3 regions of the Paenibacillus liaoningensis genome follow, and region 3 is predicted to be linked to each of the others. Evidence: predicted binding sites of a transcription regulator. Region 3 holds the regulator's gene; each other region holds the start of a gene.
The links. Region 3 encodes Rex, which represses fermentation and respiration genes when NADH is low (regulators of the CRP and FNR family bind a similar motif). Its sites were predicted from a motif close to TTGTGAAATATTTCACAA; they were not measured.
Positions count from the first base shown of each region.

Region 1: nirB (nitrite reductase large subunit NirB) is a predicted target of Rex. The motif match lies at 2,079-2,096, and genes of this name have one in related genera.
Region 2: AC6B99_RS14620 (formate/nitrite transporter family protein) is a predicted target of Rex. The motif match lies at 2,289-2,306, and genes of this name have one in related genera.

Region 1 covers NZ_JCAALU010000004.1:169,776-174,024, forward strand. The annotation lists gene AC6B99_RS06915 (sugar phosphate isomerase/epimerase family protein) at 67-915, shown strand; gene AC6B99_RS06920 (Gfo/Idh/MocA family oxidoreductase) at 958-1,968, shown strand; gene nirB (nitrite reductase large subunit NirB) at 2,164-4,249, shown strand, end outside.
Region 2 covers NZ_JCAALU010000009.1:36,140-40,388, forward strand. The annotation lists gene AC6B99_RS14605 (hypothetical protein) at 1-175, shown strand, start outside; gene AC6B99_RS14610 (hypothetical protein) at 172-387, shown strand; gene AC6B99_RS14615 (L-lactate dehydrogenase) at 454-1,377, opposite strand; gene AC6B99_RS14620 (formate/nitrite transporter family protein) at 1,407-2,228, opposite strand; gene AC6B99_RS14625 (pectate lyase) at 2,513-3,184, shown strand; gene AC6B99_RS14630 (histidine kinase) at 3,311-4,249, opposite strand, start outside.
Region 3 covers NZ_JCAALU010000018.1:51,384-55,632, reverse strand. The annotation lists gene AC6B99_RS25965 (hypothetical protein) at 1-156, opposite strand, end outside; gene AC6B99_RS25960 (hypothetical protein) at 303-830, opposite strand; gene AC6B99_RS25955 (amidohydrolase family protein) at 830-2,131, opposite strand; gene AC6B99_RS25950 (redox-sensing transcriptional repressor Rex) at 2,112-2,768, opposite strand; gene dinG (ATP-dependent DNA helicase DinG) at 2,765-4,249, opposite strand, start outside.

The sequences.
Region 1 (4,249 bases), on a different contig from region 3:
TTACGCAGCGCCGATCCTTGTTCACCCAGCTTTTAATCTGAATTTATTTAACAGGAGGTTTCTCAAATGAAAAAAGGGATTAATATTTGGTCATTCAACAGCAATACCACCATCGCAAGCTGCATCCAAACGGCGAAAAAAGCCGGCTTCGACGGTATCGAGCTGTCGCTTAACGGCTCAGGCGAGCTGAGCCTCGCGGCAACGGATCAGGAAATTCGCGACATTAAGGCGCGTCTAGAGGAAGCGGAGCTGGAAATCGCGGGCCTAGCAACGGGGCTGTATTGGGATTATGCGATGACGAGCGCGAACCCGGAGACGCAAAGCAAAGCGATAGATATATGCAAAAAACAGCTGGAGCTTGCGGCGGCGCTTGGCGTCGATACGATTTTGGTCATCCCTGGCGCCGTTGGCGTTGATTTTATTCCCGGCAGCGAAGTAACGGATTACGAATATGCGTATAACCGTGCCCAAGAGTCGATTGCGAAGCTCGTTCCTTTTGCGCAAAGCGCGAACGTATCGATTGGCATTGAAAATGTATGGAATAAATTTCTGCTGTCGCCGCTTGAGCTGCGCGGGTTTATCGATTCATTCGGCTCCAGCTTCGTAGGCTCTTATTTCGATGTCGGAAACGTCGTGCAAAATGGTTATCCAGAGCAGTGGGTACGCATTTTGGGCAACCGGATCAAGAAGGTTCATTTCAAGGATTACCGACGCCAAGCGGGCGGACTCCATGGCTTTGTCGACCTGCTTGCAGGCGATGTAAACTATCCAGCTGTCATGGAGGCGCTGCAGGCGATCGGCTATGACAATTACGTCACGGCCGAAATGATTCCGCCGTACACGCATCATGCGGAGCAAATTATTTTCAATACTTCCAAAGCGATGGATGCGATTTTGGGCCGCGGAAACGGCTAACTCATTTCGCCAAAAGCTTTTATTTGATAAGGGGGATTCACGATGTTAAAAGTAGGTCTTATCGGATTCGGTTTTATGGGACGCATGCATTTCGACAACTATGTTCGTCTTACAGAAGAGGGCGCGCAAGTAAAACTGGCAGCGATTTGCGATCTGATGATCGAGGAATTGAAAAATGGCAAAGCTTCCGGCAATATGGCGACGGGCCAAGAGGTTTATGATCTATCGCCGTACAACCTGTATGACAGCATTGAGAAAATGCTCGAAAACGAGGAGCTCGACATCATCGACATTACGCTGCCGACTTATTTGCATGCCGAGCTGACCTGCAGGCTGCTGGAAAAGGGGCTGCATGTGCTCTGCGAGAAGCCGGTAGCCGGAAATTCCGCTGATGGCTGGAAAATGGTGCAAGCAGCTGAGCGCACAGGCAAAACGCTGATGATCGGCCAATGCTTGCGCTTCTGGCCAGCCTATGAATATTTGAAATCCGTTGTGGAGGATAACCGTTTTGGCGCGGTAACGGGCGGTTATTTCTTCAGAGGCTCTGCCGCCCCTAAAGGCTGGTTCCTTGACGGCAGCAAGAGCGGCGGGGCTGTACTGGATATGCATATCCATGATACCGACATGATCCACTGGCTGTTTGGCAAGCCGGAGCAAGTCTCGACGCTCGCTCGCAACGTCATTCCAGGCAGCGGCTACGATACGGTATCAACAAATTACGTCTACCCGGACGGCAAAGTGCTGAATGCGCAAGCAGACTGGACGCTCGAAGGCGATTTCGGCTTTGCGATGACGTATCGCGTCAATTTTGAAGGCGGCAATCTGCTGTTTGAGAACGGACAGGTTAAAGTGAATCCCAACAACGAGCCGGGCTTTGTAGCTGATCTATCGCCGGACATGGGCTATTACCGCCAAATCAAATATTTCCTTGAATCGGTAAACGCAGGTACGCCCGTATCCGTCTGTATGCCGGAAAGCGCTGTAGGCACGCTGGAAATTATTGAAGCAGAGCTTCGCTCGGCTGATGAGCGCGGCGCATTAATCCGTCTGTAAGCATGCATTCGGCGGCAAGTCGGCCAACTTGAAGGCGCATGAAAACATAGGCTAGCCCCTTACGCTATAGACAATGGCGGCAAGGGGCTATTTTTATAATAATCGCTTTTTTGTGAAAAATATCACATAACTCCCGAGCATTGTTGTTTATACTGTTGGTGAGTACGATGAAAGCTGTACAGGGAGGCGTTTGCAATGGGAATCATACGGCAGAAGCTTGTGCTGATTGGCAATGGGATGGCGGGGATAAACACGCTGGAGCATATACTCAAGCTGTCCCCGGAGCAATATGACATCACGGTATTCGGCAGCGAGCCGCATCCAAACTATAACCGGATCATGCTTTCTTATGTATTGGAAGGCAGCAAAACGATGGACGATATTATTTTAAACAGCTGGGCCTGGTATGAGGAGCATCAGATTACGCTGCATACGGGAACAACCATAACATCTATTGATACGCAGCAAAAAATCGTTTTTGCGGACAATGGGCTGTTCGCAGCCTATGACCGTCTAATTATAGCAACAGGCTCGAATCCCATTATACTGCCCGTTCCTGGGCATCAGAAGCAGGGCGTCGTAGGCTTCCGCGACATGGCGGATTGCAGCGTCATGCTGGAGACAGCGAAGCAATATCGCAATGCGGCCGTTATTGGCGGCGGGCTGCTTGGATTGGAAGCTGCCAAGGGCTTGCTCAATTTGGGCATGAATGTGACGGTCATCCATTTGATGGCGGATTTAATGGAGCGCCAGCTTGACCCGAGCGCTTCGGCGATGCTGAAGGCGGAGCTGGAGCGGCAGGGACTGCATTTTCTCATGGAAAAGCAGACGGCGGAAATTTATGGCGGCGAGCGAGTTGAGGGGCTGACCTTCAGCGATGGAACGAAGCTGGAATCGGATTTTATCGTCATGGCAGCGGGCATACGGCCTAATACGGCTTTAGCTAGCGCGAGCGGCATTGAAGTGAAGCGAGGCATCGTTGTCGATGATTACATGCAAACGTCGGCGGAAGGCGTGTACGCTGTTGGCGAATGCGCCGAGCACCGCGGCATTTGCTATGGCTTGGTTGCCCCGCTGTTTGAGCAGGGGGCCGTACTCGCGAAGCAGCTATGCGGCGTGCAAACGAAGCCTTACGAGGGGACGCAATTGTCGACGAAGCTGAAAATTTCGGGCGTAGATGTATTTTCGACTGGCGTATTCTTGGATCAGCCAGAGCTGACGGTTATTCGCAAGCAGGATGACTGGAAACAGCAATATAAGAAGCTGCTGCTTAAGGGCGATACAATCGTTGGCGGTGTGCTTTATGGCGATGTCAGCGATTCGAGCCGAATTCAGCAGTGGGTGCGCGAAGGTGCGGCGATGACGGACGCTATTTATGCGGAGCTGATGGGAACGGCCGGCACTGCGCTGTCAGCCGCTGATCGCGTAGCGCAAATGGCCGACGATGAAATCGTATGCGGCTGCAACGGCGTATCGAAGGGGAGCATCGTAAAGGCGATTAAGGACAACTCGCTCACCACGGTTGATGAGGTTAAGGCATGCACTGGGGCTGGGCGTTCGTGCGGCGGCTGTGTGCCGACGGTTAGCCATTTGCTGCAATATGTGCTAGGAGACGAATATGCTGGGCAGAAAACCAAGACTGGCATTTGTGGCTGCACCGACCTGAGCCGCGATGAGATCGTAGCTGCGATAAAAGAGAAGCATTTGACGACTGTGAAAGAGGTCATGCATGTACTAGAGTGGCATCATTCGGAGGGCTGCTCGAAATGCCGTCCAGCGGTCAATTATTATTTGGGCATGCTGTGGCCGCAAGAGCATGAGGACGAGAAGGATTCGCGCTTCGTCAATGAGCGGATGAACGCCAACATTCAGAAGGATGGCACCTACACCGTCGTGCCGCGGATGTACGGCGGCGTGACGACGCCGGAGGATTTGAAGAAAATTGCCGATGTGGCCGTGAAATATGAGGTGAAAATGGTCAAAGTGACCGGAGGCCAGCGGCTTGATTTAATTGGGGTCGCGAAAGAGGATTTGCCGCTCGTATGGAAAGAGCTGGATATGCCTTCGGGCTATGCGTATGCGAAGGCGCTGCGCACAGTGAAAACCTGCGTCGGCCAGCAATTTTGCCGCTTCGGTACGCAGGATTCGATCGGCATGGGCATTCGGCTGGAAAAAACGTTCGAGCGGATCGATATGCCCGCCAAGTTCAAAATGGCCGTGAACGGCTGTCCGCGCAACTGCGCGGAGTCGTGTACGAAAGATATCGGCATCGTCGGCAATG
Region 2 (4,249 bases), on a different contig from region 3:
AAATGCTAGGAAGTACAAGCAGAATGAAAAATATGAATGGTTCGAGATTAAACTTGAGGAATTGAAGCTAAAAATGGAGCGTGAGCTGCGTACCTATCTTGTCAATAACCATGCACGTAAACGAATCCAAAATTACTATGTAGATAAAAATAAGCTTTTAAAGTCAAGCTGTTGAAATGGAATTTGGCGGATTGGCTGCTCGCAATGATCTATAAACAATTAAGATCTTCCAAATACAAGCTAATAAAGCTTCGTTACGATGAATATAAACAGTCTGTTCGCGACTTGAATCAGCAGCTTCAATTAGCTAAAGGCGGGACGGTCGGGGAACTAACGGCAATTATACGAGAAGGTGCGAATTGGGAGCTGCTTAGGACGGAAAGTTAACGATTTGAGTGCTTTTATAAGCACAAAAACGGGTACCGAAAGGTACCCGTTTTTGCAATCCCTCTATTATTCCATCTCATCCCGAATCGACTCAATCAAGCCTTTCAGCTTGTTCGCCGACTTCTGGAACAGTGCCGTTTCTTCGTCGGACAGTGTCAGCTCCAGAACGTTGCGGATACCGCTGCGGTCAACGACGCATGGAACGCCAATGTATACATCGGATACGCCGAGGTAGTTGTCGAGCAGGGTCGACACGTTCAGCACGGCGCCTTCATCTTGCAGAATCGCGGTACAGATGCGGTCGAGTGCCAGAGCGATGGCGTAATACGTCGCGCCTTTCGCTTCGATAATTTGGTAAGCGGCATCGCGTGTGCCGGTGAAAATCCGTTCTTTCTGTTCGTCGTTCAGTCCGAGCTCCGTACCCGCAACGTTCGACAGGCTCCATACCGGCAGCTCGGAATCGCCATGCTCCCCGATAATTGGGGCGTGGACGCTGCGCGGATCAATGTTCAGCTCTTCGCCAATCAGATAGCGGAAGCGTGCGCTGTCGAGCAGCGTGCCTGAACCGATGACGCGGTTAACGGGCCAGCGGGATTTTCGCAAGGAGAAGTAGCTCATGACATCTACTGGGTTCGAAGCAATAAGCAGAATGCCATCATCGTTGTATTTCAATACCTCATCAATAATTTGGTCAAAAATCGCCACGTTGCGCTTCAGCAGCTGAATGCGCTCTTCGCCTGGACGCTGCGCCACACCAGCCGTAATAATAATGATGTCCGCACCTTTGCAGTCCTCGTATGTGCCTGCCCATACCTTCGTGCCGCCAAGGAACGGCATGCCGTGGTTCATGTCGAGCGCATCGCCGATCGCTTTCTTCTCATTGGCATCAATGAGCACCAGCTCATCCATGCGATTGCGAAGCAGCAGGGTATAAGCGGTTGTCGAGCCTACAGCCCCAGCGCCAATGACAACAATTCTTGATTTTTTCATATTCGATCTCTCCCTGTCCAATGATGTAATTACTCCTGCAATTCCTTCTGTACTTGCTCTTGTGCGTGATCCTCTTTGTCGAAATAAGGCTTGTTCACGAAATAATACATATATCCCATTAATACGCCGCCGCCAATCAGATTGCCCAGTGTGACAGGCACAAGATTGTGAATGACGCCGCCGTAAGTAATCGTGTCTGGATGGTCGACGACTAGTGCAATAGCGAAGGTGCACATGTTGGCAATGCTATGCTCGTAGCCCGAAATAAAGAAGCAGAAGACGAACAGCATCATGGAAAACATTTTTGCCCCGTCATGCTTCATGCCCATTGGAATGAAAAAGGCGAGACAGACTAGCCAGTTACATAAAATCGCCCGGAAAAACAGCTCCATCGACGACGTATGCATTTTCGCTTCGACGACACTGAGCAGGAACGTATTGACCTTCTCGCTGTCGAACAGTCCGGTTGTCATAATGAGCAGGGCGAACACGGCTGCGCCGAGCAGGTTGCCAGCGTAGCTGGTCAGCCACATTTTGATGGCGTCGGTCCATTTGAGCTTGCGCCGGAGCGCGGTAAACGAATAATAAAACGTATTGCCGGTAAACAAGTCGCCGCCGCCGTATGCGATGAGAATAATCGCAGCTCCGAACGTTAGCGCGGCCATCGGATAAGCGAGTGGAGAATGCTCGGCGTAAAAAAAGTTACCCGTCTTAAAGGCGACTATAACGCCAAAGCCGATGAACATGCTGGCGAGCATGGACCTGGAAATATACCGGATGCGGCTTTGCTGAAAAATCATATGCTTCTTGTGTGCGAGTTGCTCGACCTTGCGTAGCGGTTCAGTTTCCATGAGCATTCACTCCTCTTGCTGCTTACTGAGGTTAGAATAACACAGGAGGGACACGGTCGATTGTGACATTCCTCACAGGTAAAGGCGGAAATTGTTACAGAAATAAGGGATTCCCGGCGGAGTGGACAACTACTGAGCTAATGATTATTCCTGTAATGGCAAAAATTAGGTAGTCTTCTTGTAGATGCAAACGGAGGTGCACATCTATTTGCATAAATATTGAGGCATTAAAGGAAGAGGCTTCACCACAACCAAATTAAATGGAATAAAGGAGAGTTTATTCGATGAAAAATTGGATTGGTGCTCTATTATCTTTGGCCCTTATTATTGCAATTGCTGGTGTGCAGCCTGCCCCTGTATCGGCGGCAGAAGTTGTAAACGCTACCATTATTGTTCCTAAAAATACGACCTACGACGGCAAAGGCAAAGTTTTTGTAGCGAACCCGAGTACGTTAGGGGATGGCAGCCAGGCTGAGAACCAGAAGCCGGTATTCCGTCTGGAAGCAGGCGCAACGCTGAAAAATGTCATTATCGGCGCTCCTGCTGCCGACGGCGTTCACTGCTATGGCAGCTGCAATATTGAGAATGTGACTTGGCAGGATGTAGGCGAGGACGCTTTGACTCTAAAATCTTCCGGTACCGTTAATATTACAGGCGGCGGCGCATATAAAGCCTATGACAAAGTGTTCCAAATGAATGCATCCGGCACGATCAATATTAAAAATTTCAAGGCCAATGACATCGGCAAGCTCGTTCGTCAAAATGGCGGCACCTCTTATTCGGTATCCATGAATGTTTCAAATAGCGATATTTCCAAGGTGAAGGATTCCATTTTGCGTACAGACAGCAGCTCCACAACGGGCAAAATAACAAACACGCGCTATTCTGGCGTGCCGACGCTGTTCAAAGGTTTTGCATCCGGCAAAACCAGCCAATCCGGAAACACGGCTTATTAGGCAATCCTTTCAAAAAAAGACGCGGCAATGCCGCTTAAGCTTTAGCTTAAGCCTTAGCTTGAACCTGAGCCTGAGCCGCAGAGCCTAGCGTTTGGAAGGATAGCCGTCCCCCGTAAGTAAGCCTGTTTATAAATCATCAACAGGGCCTGTGCCGAGATTAGGCGGCACGGGCTCTGTTTCCCATTTGGCGACAATGAGCATATCCAAATGTCTGGCGGAGCGCAGCAAATCCTGCACAATCGTTTTGCGGACGAGCGTTTGCCACGGCGGCCGGCGCGATTGTCCAATAATGAGCTGGGTCGCCTGCAGGTCAGTCAACTTTTTCAGCAAAATCCCGCTAATCTCCTGGCGTCTATCCGCAGCACTTACCGCCAGCTGGCCGCCAAGCCGCTCGCACAGCTGCCGCAGCGCATGGAGCCGCTTTTGCTGCGCCTCGGTTTGCTGAATTTTACGGCTGTGCACATAATGGACATGCCATTCTGCCTTTAAGCGATGAGCGATGCGAAAACCCCGGCGAATCAGCCTCTCCGCCTGATCACCCAAATCGATGCATACAAAAATCACCTCGCGCTTGCGCCAAGGTCCCCGAAGCGAAGGGCCGCGTTCCCACGACTCCAGCCGTTCATCGACATCATCCGCAATTTCGCGCAGCGCCAGCTCCCGCAAGGCAATCAAATTGCCGATTTTGAAAAAAGAGCCCAGCGCCTGCTCCACCTTTTCCAGCTTGTAAATTTTACCGTCGCGCATGCGCTGCGCCAGCATTTGGGGCGTAACGTCAATGAGCTCGATTTCATTCGCCATTTGTAAAATCGCGTCCGGCACCGTTTCTCTCACGCGCACACCGGTCAACTGCTCCACCGCATCATTTAAGCTTTCCACATGCTGTACGTTTACGGTGGAAATAACGGAAATTCCGTGCTCCAGCAGCTGCAAAATATCCTCGTACCTTTTCTTGAGCAGGCTGCCGGGCACATTCGTATGGGCAAGCTCATCGACCAGCACAACCTCGGGGCGGCGCGCGATAACAGCCGTTGTATCCATTTCCTCAAGCCGCGCTGCCCCATA
Region 3 (4,249 bases):
AGGTGTCTCGGATGAAACAATGCCTTCTATTGAATCAACCGCCTTGGCAAGCGGAGCTGCGAATGCAACCTGATGATAAATAAGCCAGCCTCCAAATAAAACGAGGGCGGACGCAGCAGCTGTTAGCAAAATCGGCATAATCTTGAGTTTGAACATCGTAAAAATCCCCCTCTCAAAATGACGGTGATATACCAAACGCATATCCACTCCGATACACGAAAGTATATCACATCGCCTGTTGAATAAGGGGGTGTAATAATAGCCAGCAATTCCAACTGTTACAGCTAAGGCATCCATTACAGCTAGGACGCCTTGTCACCTACTAAACTATATTTCTTCAAAAATGCGCCATCGCGGAACGAATAATACGCATAATAATATTTCGTTATCGCTTCATCACGGCTATAAAAAATTTCCCATACCGGCTCGCCGTTCAGCAAACCCGGCTGTGTTCTTTTAATATCCGCATCCGGCTCGCTGCCCAGTAAAGCAGTATCCGCCTGCTCTTGAGTAATATGCTCGGTCGCTTTCACCGTGAGCACAGGACCTTCCGCTGTCGTTAGAAATACATAAACGTCTTGTTCATCAGCCGTATTCCCTTTTACAACCCAGGAAATGCCATCCCACACCTGCTTCGTCATCCCGGTGACTTCCGTCAACTGCGCGGCTTCAATAGCATGCGCTTTAATAGGGGCTTCCTCTGCCCATAAATCCTTATGCACAGTTCGGTAATAAACAATCGTAACGGTCAGCAATGCGATAACAAAAATAACTGAAATAAAGACAGCCCGTTTTACCGTCCAAAACGGCTTTCTCGTTCTCGCCCGCATTATGCCTTCAACAGCCTCTCGAAGCTCGCCTGAGCATCGTGACGAATTTTCTCCTCATCAAGCAGCGTGCATTCGCCATCCCGTACAACTTGGCGGCCGTCCACCCATACATGCTTAACGTCGCGGCCAGAGCCGGCATATACCAAATGGGACACAATATCCGTCTGTGGATAAAAATGCGGCTGTTCAATATCGATCGCGATGAAGTCAGCCTTCATGCCAACGCGCAGGCGGCCAATGGAATCCTCCTGCCAAATGGAGCGAGCGCCGTATACCGTTCCCATACGCAAAGCTTCAATGGCTGGCACAACCGTAGGATCGCCAGAAACACCTTTATGCAGCAAAGCCGCAAGATTGATTTCCTTGAATAGATCAAGATTGTTGTTGCTCGCCGCGCTGTCCGTGCCTAATGATACAGTTACACCTGCGCGAAGCAAAGCAGGCACGCGGGCAATGCCGCTTGCCAGCTTGAGGTTGCTGACCGGGTTATGCGATACGGCTACTTTGCGTTCAGCCAGCAGCGCAATTTCCTCGTCATTCAAATGCACCGCATGAGCAACGAGCGCCGGACGCGAGAAGAAGCCTAAATTGTCGAGATGCTGAACGGGACGAACGCCATAATCGCGAACGTTCTGCTCTACTTCGGCAATCGATTCTGACATATGCGTATGCAGTGGCAAATCATAATCATGAGCGGCCTGAACAAATTTCTCAATATAATCTGGCGGGCATGTATAAGGCGCATGCGGCGAAATCATCGTCGTAATCCGGCCATCGGCCTTGCCGTTCCAATCGCGTGCGAAAGCAATCGCTTCCGCCAGCTTAGCTTGCTGTACATCCTCCGGGCAAAGGCCGATGACGCCGCGCGTCAGACAGCCGCGAATGCCGGACTGTTCAACAACTTCGGCCAGCTGGTCCATGCGGTCATACATATCCACGAAAGCTGTCGTACCGGATTTAAGCATTTCCACCACGGCAAGCGCGCTGCCCGCACGGGTATCAAGGTCGATGTATTTGCCTTCCATCGGCCACATTTTTTGCTCCAGCCATACTTGCAGGTTTTGATCATCGGAATAGCCGCGCAGCAAAGTCATAGCCGCATGTCCATGCGTGTTTACTAGACCCGGCATAAAAGCAAGCTTGCTGCCATCCAGCTTTTGCACATCGGCTTGCAGCCCAGTTGGAGCTTCTGCTCCGATATATGTAATGCGATCATCGGTTACAACCATATGCCCTTGCAGCACATGCTCGCCATCCTCCATCGTTACAAAACGTCCATTTTCAATCCAAATTTGGCTCATTTTCGTCATCCCTTTCCCTCTCCAAGTAATAGGCCAGACTTAGCAGCTCTTTCGTAAAGTCAGCATGATGTATGCGAATTTCCTCAGGTACCTTCAATATCGCTGGGGCAAAATTAAGCAAGCCTTCAATGCCGGCGTCAATAAATTGATTAGCAACGTTTTGCGCTTCAAATCCGGGAACGGTTATAATGCCGATCCGGATATTGTTTTCCTCCACCGTTTGTTTCAGCATATCCATCGGCATAACGGTCAAATTATTAATTTGCGAGCCGATTTTAGATGGATGCACATCAAACACCGCGATGATTTTCATATTGTCTTTGGAGTATTTATTATAATTGCACAGCGCATGGCCTAAATTACCAGCTCCGACAAGGGCGACATTTATCGTCTGATCAAGCTTGAGAATTTGGCGGATTTTTTCAATTAAATACGTCACATCATAGCCGATGCCCTTACGGCCAAAATCGCCGAAATACGCCAAGTCCTTGCGGATTTGCGCCGGATTCAAATCCAGCTTGACGCCAAGCTCCTGGGACGAAACGGTCTGCACCTCCCGGTTGTTCAGCTCGTTCAGCACTTGCAGGTAAATGGGGAGGCGTCTTACGACGGCCTCCGATATTTTCGTCTGCTTCACCCGTTCTCCTCCTCCCTCTCGGCACCAAGCCATTCTTTCATTCTCGGTACAATTTGCTCTATATGCATATGCTCAATTTTCGGGCCAGGCAAGGAATACAGAAAATGCTTGCCATAATACGTTTCAATCACTCGCGTATCATAAATAATGACAATGCCTTTATCCTTCGCCGTTCGCACGAGCCTGCCGAATCCCTGCTTGAAGCGAATAACCGCTTGCGGAATTGACAGCTTCATAAATGGATTTTGCTTTTGGCGCTGCAGCAATTCCGACTTCGCTTCCAGCAGCGGATGATTGGGCGGTTGGAACGGCAATCGGACGATGGCAAGGCAAGTCAAGGCTTCGCCTGGAATATCAACGCCTTCCCAAAAGCTGCTTGTACCAAGCAGTACGGACTCTGGCTGCTGCAAAAAACGCCGCGTCAGCTTCGTACGATTGCCGCTGTCGATGCCTTGGCCCAGCACTTGAAGGCTGGTGGCCGCGAGCGCCGCTTTAAGCGGGTCATATACCTGCTTGAGCATTCGGTAAGAGGTGAACAGCACCAGCATTCTGCCATTGGTCTGCTGCACTGCATCTGCCAAAGAAGAGACGAGCATTGAAATAAATGCGGGCTCGCCCGCCGAGCCTTTAAGAACAGGGAAATTGCGCGGAATAATGACGAGCGCCTGCTCCCGGTAATTAAACGGCGATGCCAGCTGCACGGTGCGCAATCTGCCCGCCTCTTCAAAGCCGCTAAGTCCAAGCTGCTCTTCGGCGAACTGGAATGACTTTTGCACCGAAAGGGTGGCTGACGTTAAAATAATGCTGTCCTTCACATCAAATAAATACTGCTGAAGCTGGCTGCTCACATCAATCGGCACCGCATAAAGATGCAGCGAGCGATGCTTGTAGGTCATGTTGGCTTCCAGCCAGAATACGTCAGTCGTCTGATCGACTTTCATAAAGCTGCGCAGATCATCCTTAACTCTCGTCAAATCGCGCAAAACGCCATTCAGATCCGTTACAAGCGCCTGTACGGCCAGCTCATCGATGCGGTCTTTAATTTCCTCGGACATTTTCTCAGCTGTCTTCAGCACGCGAATGAGCTCCGTATGAATATTGGTCTCTTCGGCGAGCACTTCGGACCAGCCTTCCGGCAGGCTATCGCCTCGCAGACGATAAACGGATTGATTGTTTTCACCCATCGCGTCAGGAGAAGCTTGCACAAAGCTGTACAGCATTTCAAACAGCCTCTCCCAATGCTCCTTCACTTCCGTGAAGGTCGGGATAATGGTGTCAATCGTTTCAAGCCAGCCTTGAACCCGCTCATCGCTTTCCTGCTGAAGATGAATGCGCAACGATGGCAGCAAGCCGGAACGACTATCCTTGAACATCCGCGTAATCGCATTCGTTATCGAATAATAGCCGAGCTGCATGCCTAAATGCTTGCTGGCTACTTCCTCCACATGATGTGCTTCATCGACAATCAAATGGCTGTAAGT